Bradyrhizobium sp. AZCC 1610: one gene and its partner. The protein of the gene in region 1 interacts with the protein of each later gene in a pairwise test. Links are inferred from orthologs where the notes say so. Each region holds a gene or a part of one and is shown on either strand. Other genes may lie near its edges.

Region 1 (3,256 bases):
CGAGAACGATCCGCTCACCCCGGCCGGCAGCGGCGAGCGAGTCGCGCCAGAAAGCCTCGGCCGCCGCCCGTGACAGCGGATGCATGAAGCTGACCGAGCCGCCATTCGCCACGGTTTCGATCAGGATTTCACTAAGCATCGCGCTGATTTCGGGCGAAGGGCTAAGGGCTTTGATCTGGATATCCGACATGAGGATGAATTTCCGCGATGGTCACTTTCGATGATTGACGGTGCGGGCGGAGCGCGCCCGCTTGATCTGCGCAATGCGTTCGACATCCTCGATCTGCAGGTGACGGCCGCGTTCGAGAATTTCCAGCGTGTATTCTTCGTAGGTGAGGCCGAGGCGCTCGGCTTTCCTGATCCGAAATGCGACGATGCCGGGCGAGGGGTTTTTCCAGGCCGCGCGATGCGCCGTTTTCCAGTAGAAATAATTCCCGATTCCCCCGTCGCCCCATTCAGGCCGGTGCTCGTCGAGCGGCGGACCGCCATTGTGGCCGGCGGGAGTGAGGTTTGCCGGATCCGCCGGGTCGGACGGTGAACGCCTGGTTTCGATCTCCGCCATCGCCTGCTAGCTCCGGGCAAGGGCGATGACGTAAGTGCAGGGCACGGCGCTTTCGTTGGCAAACGTCACTTCCGCCGGCGGACCGAATCCGAGGCAGTCGCCGGTGCCGAGTTCGTGGCGCTCGCCGCCATCGATCAGGATGAGCGCGCCCGACAACACCCAGAGGACCTGGCGGATGTGTGCGTAGGATGAGGCGGGCAGCGTCACGCGCTGTTTCGCCGGCATCTCGACCTTGATGATCTCGACGGGATGATCGGGGCGGTTGAACACCTGCGTGCGCAGATAGCCGGTCTCGGGATCGCGCCACACCGGCTGCTCGGCGGCGCGCGAAAGACGCCCACCCTGGCCTTCGGCACGCAGCATCAGGCCGGCGAGGGTGAGATCGAAAGCGCTGGCGAGCCGAACCAGCACCACCGCGGTCGGGCTGACCTCGGCGCGCTCGATCTTGCTGATGGTCGCCTTGGAAACCCCGGAGCGCTCGGCCAGATCCGCCAGCGACCAGCCGCGGCTGTCGCGCTCGAGCCGCAGGCGGTGGGCGAGCCGGGCGCTGAGATCGTCTACTATAGTATCCATCCGTCTATTATAAGAGAAATTGCTGCGACCTCAACTCCGGATTCAAACGTCGCGCGAGAGCCGGGGACAGCCTTGCCGTCGCGCCTGCGGCAATTATCTCCACGGTGGCGGTTGGGGGTGACAATGCCCCGTCCGATCGTGTAACACCGCGCAACTTCAGGAAAACCCGCAAGCTCTTGGTGCAGCCGAAGACCGGCGCGCTTCGCTTGTGACGGAAGGTTTTGAGATGCAGACCGTCATTATCGTCGTTCACCTCATGATCGTCTCGGTGCTGATCGGCGCCGTGCTGCTGCAGAAATCCGAAGGCGGCGGCCTCGGCATGGGTGGCGGCGCCGGCTTTATGTCGAGCCGCGGCACCGCCAATCTCTTGACGCGGACGACGGCGGTCCTGGCGGGACTTTTCTTCCTGACCAGCATGGCACTGGCCTGGCTCGCCGGCGTCGATCGCAAGCCGGCCTCGATCCTCGGCCCCGCGCCGACGACGCAGTCCCAGCCGGGCGGCGCGACGCCGGTCGCTCCACCGACCTCCGGCGGCGTGCTCGATACGCTTAAGAAGGTGGATGAACAGCAGGGCCAGTCGGGTCCGCAGGCGCCGCGTTCGCAATAAAGCAGGGTGGCTATGCAGGGCGGCCGCTACCGTCCTGTATCAGAACTTCCCATCAATGCTTTGATATCGCTCTAAATTTCACGTCACCCACAGCCCGGCGGAATGTTTGCCCGCGCATGCGATTCGTTTTGGCGAATCGGGGCAGTGGCCTTAAAGGTAGAATCCCATGGCGCGGTACATATTCATCACCGGCGGCGTGGTTTCTTCGCTCGGAAAGGGTCTGGCTTCGGCGGCACTCGGTGCCCTGCTGCAGGCTCGCGGGTACAAGGTCCGTCTCCGCAAACTCGACCCCTATCTCAACCTCGATCCCGGAACGATGTCGCCGTATCAGCACGGCGAAGTGTTCGTGACCGACGACGGCGCCGAGACCGATCTCGATCTCGGCCATTACGAGCGCTTCACGGGGCGTCCGGCCACCAAGGCCGACAACATCACCACCGGGCGTATCTATCAGGACATCATCACCAAGGAACGCCGTGGCGATTATCTCGGCGCGACTATTCAGGTGGTTCCGCACGTCACCAACGCAATCAAGGAATTCGTGCTCTCGGGCAACGACGAATACGATTTCGTGCTGGTCGAGATTGGCGGCACCGTCGGCGACATCGAAGGCCTCCCGTTCTTCGAAGCGATCCGTCAGCTCAAGAACGAGCTGCCGCGCGACCATGCGGTCTATATTCATCTGACGCTGCTGCCGTTCATTCCGAGCGCGGGCGAGCTCAAGACCAAGCCGACCCAGCATTCGGTGAAGGAACTGCGTTCGATCGGCATCCAGCCGGATATTTTGCTGTGCCGCACCGACCGTGAAATCCCGAAGGAAGAGCGGCGCAAGCTCGGCCTGTTCTGCAACGTGCGCGAAAGTGCGGTGATCGAGGCGAGGGACGTCGACAATATCTACGCTGTGCCTGAGGCCTATCACGTCGCTGGCCTCGACGATGAGGTGCTGGCCGCGTTCGGCATCACGCCAAAGATTCCGCCGGCGCTGCAGAGCTGGAACGTCATCAACGAACGCGTGCGCAACCCGGAAGGCGCGGTGACCATTGCCATTGTCGGCAAATACACCGGCATGAAGGACGCCTATAAATCGCTGATCGAGGCGCTCTCTCATGGCGGCATCGCCAACAAGGTTAAGGTCAATCTCGACTGGATCGAGAGCGAAGTGTTCGAGAACGAGGACCCGGCGCCGTTCCTCGAGCACGTCAACGGCATCCTGGTCCCGGGCGGCTTCGGCCAGCGCGGCGCGGAAGGCAAGATCCGCGCGGCGCAGTTCGCGCGCGTCCGCGACGTGCCGTATTTCGGCATCTGCTTCGGCATGCAGATGGCGGTGATCGAGGCCGCGCGCAATCTCGTCGGCATCGAGGAAGCGAACTCCACCGAGTTCGGTCCCACTCCCGAACCGCTGGTCGGCTTGATGACGGAATGGCTGCGCGGCAACGAACTGGAGAAACGTTCGAAATCCGGCGACCTCGGCGGCACCATGCGCCTCGGCGCGTATCCTGCGGCGCTGAAGCGCG
Region 2 (3,730 bases), 3.3 Mb from region 1 along the record:
GGGTGAAGGCCAGGCGCCTCTTGAAGTCTTCCGAATTCTCGACCTTCTTGTCCTCGGCGGCCTTGGCGACGATTTTCAGGTCGATCAGGAAGGCCAGAACATTGTCCTTCTTGGCCGCCGGGTCCATTTGCGCGAGGCTCGGGCCGAGTTCCTCTTCCGCGAGCGCCACATCGCTCTGGCGGATCTCCGCACCGTTAACCTTGGCGAGAACGGGGTTGTCCTGGGCACGAACCGGCAGGCTGGCGGCCAGAACCGCAGCCAGACAGGCCGTCGCGGCCAGGGAGGCGAGGCCGAAGCGCAGGCCGGTTTTCGTTTCCGGGAACGAGGTGGTCATGGAAAATCCTTGTCTTGAAGAAGGGGGCAGCAAAAGGCGGCGGGACACTCGCCCAATCATGCGGCCTTGGCAACGCGAAAAGTCTGTCAAAATGATGAATTCCTTGACAGATGGACCCACGTTGACAAGGCCCCAACCCAGCCATATCTGTGCCGGATCGTACGGCGGCGATAGCGCTTATTTTGCTGCGTTTTTTGCCGTTGAACCTTGGATTGCTTAATTCCCACTCATTAGGCGGATGACCCCCGGATCGGGGTGTTTGCCGCGACGCGTCACGGTGAGTTGATAAGCAATTTGGTGGACCCCGTCACGGCTTGCAACGCAAGTAACGGCAAAGGCAGGAATTGGCATGATCGGCGCGCTCGCCCGCAAGTTTTTCGGCTCCGCCAACGACCGGCGGGTGAAGGGATATCAGTCCCGCGTCGACGCCATCAACGCGCTTGAGCCCGAGCTCGCCGCGCTCTCCGACGAGGCGCTGAAGGCCCGCACCGCCGAGTTCCGCCAGCAACTCGCCGACGGCAAGACGCTCGACGATATCCTGGTTCCGGCCTTCGCCACCGTGCGCGAAGCCGCCAAGCGCACCCTCGGCCAGCGCCATTTCGACGTCCAGCTGATCGGCGGCATGGTACTGCATGAGGGCGACATCGCCGAGATGAAGACCGGCGAAGGCAAGACGCTGGTGGCGACGCTTGCGGTCTATCTCAACGCGCTGGCCAGCAAGGGCGTCCATGTCGTCACCGTCAACGACTACCTCGCCCGCCGCGATAGCGAATGGATGGGCCAGATCTACAATTTCCTCGGCCTGACCGTCGGCGTGATCGTGCACGGGCTCGACGATTCCGAGCGCAAGGAAGCCTATTCGCGCGACATCACCTACGGCACCAACAACGAATACGGTTTCGACTATCTGCGCGACAACATGAAGTACCGGCTGGAGGACATGGTCCAGCGCGGCCATTTCTACGCCATCGTCGACGAAGTCGACTCGATCCTGATCGACGAGGCGCGCACGCCGCTGATCATCTCCGGTCCGCTCGACGACCGCTCGGAATTCTACAACACCATCGACACCTTCTTCCCCCAGCTCGACAAGACCGATTACGAGGTCGACGAGAAGCAGCGCACGGTGACGCTGACCGAAGCCGGCATGGAGAAGATCGAGACGCTGTTGCGCGATGCCGGTCAGCTCAAGGGTGAATCGCTCTACGACGTCGAGAACGTCTCCGTCGTTCACCACATCAACCAGGCGCTGCGGGCGCACTCGCTGTTCAACCGCGACAAGGACTACATCGTCCGCGACGGCGAAGTCATCATCATCGACGAATTCACCGGCCGCATGATGCAGGGCCGCCGCTATTCCGAAGGCCTGCATCAGGCGCTGGAAGCCAAGGAGCACGTCCAGGTCCAGCCGGAAAACCAGACGCTGGCCTCGATCACATTCCAGAACTATTTCCGGATGTACGAAAAGCTCGCCGGCATGACCGGTACGGCGCTGACCGAAGCCGACGAATTGTTCGACATCTACAAGCTCGAGGTCGTGGAAATCCCGACCAACGTGCCGGTCGCGCGTCTCGACGAGGACGATGAAGTCTACCGCACCCAGAACGAGAAATACGCCGCGATCCTGGCCGAGATCGAACGCGCCAATGCGCGGCTGCAGCCGGTGCTGGTCGGCACCGCCTCGATCGAAAAGTCGGAAGTGCTGGCCGATTACCTGAAGAAGCATGGTTACAAGCAGATCGATTTCGGCTCTGAATCCAGCATGGAAAAGCTCTATGCGGCGGCGCGTGCGGGCAAACCGGCAAAACTGTTTGCGGTGTTGAATGCGCGCTTCCACGAACAGGAAGCCTATATCGTCGCCGAAGCCGGCGTCCCCGGCGCGATCACGATCGCGACCAACATGGCCGGCCGCGGTACCGACATCAAGCTCGGCGGTTCGCTCGAGATGCGGATCCTGCAGGAGACCGCCAACATTACCGACGAGGCCGAGAAGGCCACGAAGATCGAACAGATCAAGGCCGACATCGAACGCTTCCGCGAGATCGTGCTGAAGGCCGAGGACGTGGTCGAGGTCGAGCCCGCCAAGGGCAGCAAGCCGGCCAAGACCATCACCAAGCCGGGTGGGCTCTACATCATGGGCTCGGAGCGGCATGAATCCCGCCGCATCGACAACCAGTTGCGCGGCCGTTCCGGCCGTCAGGGCGACCCCGGCCGCTCGAAGTTCTTCCTGTCGCTGGAAGACGATCTGATGCGGATCTTCGGGTCCGACCGGCTCGACAGCATGCTGCAGCGGCTCGGCCTGAAAGAGGGCGAGGCCATCATCCATCCCTGGATCAACAAGGCGCTGGAAAAGGCGCAGCAGAAGGTCGAAGCCCGCAACTTCGACATCCGCAAGAACCTGCTCAAGTTCGACAACGTGCAGAACGACCAGCGCAAGGTGATCTTCGATCAGCGCGTCGAACTGATGAAGAGCGACAGCGTGGCCGAAATGGTTGCGGACATGCGTCATGATTTCATCGACGACATCGTCGTCAAGCATGTGCCGGAACACGCCTATGCCGAGCAGTGGGATGTCGCGGGCCTCAAGGAAGAACTTAAGCGCGTGCTCGACGTCGACCTGCCGGTCGACGAATGGGCCAAGGAAGAGGGCATTGCCGACGAGGAATTGCTGACGCGGATCGAGCAGCGCGTCGACGAGCACATGGCGGCCAAGGTGGCGCAGTGGGGCCCCGACGTGATGCGCTATGTCGAGAAGACCATTCTGCTGCAGACGCTGGATCATCTCTGGCGCGAACACCTGATCATGCTCGATCATCTGCGTCAGGTGATCGGCCTGCGCGGCTATGGCCAGCGCGATCCGTTGCAGGAGTACAAGTCGGAAGCCTTCGGCCTGTATGAGGCAATGACCGCGCACCTGCGCGAGGCGGTGACGGCGCAATTGATGCGCGTCGAGATCGTGCCGCCGGAAGAGCAGCAGCCGGTGCTGCCGGCGATGGAGGCGCACAAGTTCGATCCCAATACCGGCGAAGACGAGATGGCCTTCGCCAACGTCTCGCTGGTGCCTGAAGTCGCGGACGCTGATCGCGATCCCAAGAATCCCGCAAGCTGGGGCAAGGTCGGCCGCAACGAGGATTGTCCCTGCGGAAGCGGCAAGAAGTACAAGCATTGCCACGGCAAATACGGGTGATTTTTTCGGTGATGGCGCGCTGACGCCATCACGCGCCGCTGTCATCACACGCGCCGCTGTCATCATCCGCGAAGGCGGATGATCCAGTACGCCGCACCGCTTCGGTTCTTCCAATACGCGTTAGGGAACACCCGCTTTCGCAGGGCGCATGACGGCACTGTGCTGTTGTGCAGTCCGGGGGAGCCGCGTCGCGCTTCTTACTTCACCGC

Evidence for each region. The genes of interacting proteins can lie anywhere in the genome.
Region 2: the proteins of secG (region 1) and secA interact in binary tests that used the Escherichia coli proteins (3 or more experiments, as listed by UniProt). The link is inferred for Bradyrhizobium sp. AZCC 1610 from one-to-one orthologs.

Annotation. Positions count from the first base shown.
Region 1 is NZ_JAZHRR010000001.1:3,510,799-3,514,054, reverse strand. What follows is about bases 98-3,051. They hold secG (preprotein translocase subunit SecG), read left to right. Parts: upstream 98-1,361; coding sequence 1,362-1,742; downstream 1,743-3,051. Other genes in these bases: V1279_RS17405 (CTP synthase), read left to right, coding at 1,909-3,051; V1279_RS17415 (helix-turn-helix domain-containing protein), read right to left, coding at 569-1,135; V1279_RS17420 (hypothetical protein), read right to left, coding at 212-562; V1279_RS17425 (GNAT family N-acetyltransferase), read right to left, coding at 98-190. In the rest of the region: more of V1279_RS17425, read right to left, coding at 1-97; more of V1279_RS17405, read left to right, coding at 3,052-3,256. UniProt on the Escherichia coli protein: Subunit of the protein translocation channel SecYEG. Overexpression of some hybrid proteins has been thought to jam the protein secretion apparatus resulting in cell death; while this may be true it also results in FtsH-mediated degradation of SecY.
Region 2 is NZ_JAZHRR010000001.1:6,860,642-6,864,371, reverse strand. The notes cover bases 294-3,721. They hold secA (preprotein translocase subunit SecA), read left to right. Parts: upstream 294-683; coding sequence 684-3,521; downstream 3,522-3,721. Other genes in these bases: V1279_RS33610 (murein L,D-transpeptidase family protein), read right to left, coding at 3,719-3,721; V1279_RS33620 (peptidylprolyl isomerase), read right to left, coding at 294-334. Outside these bases: more of V1279_RS33620, read right to left, coding at 1-293; more of V1279_RS33610, read right to left, coding at 3,722-3,730. UniProt on the Escherichia coli protein: Required for protein export, interacts with the SecYEG preprotein conducting channel.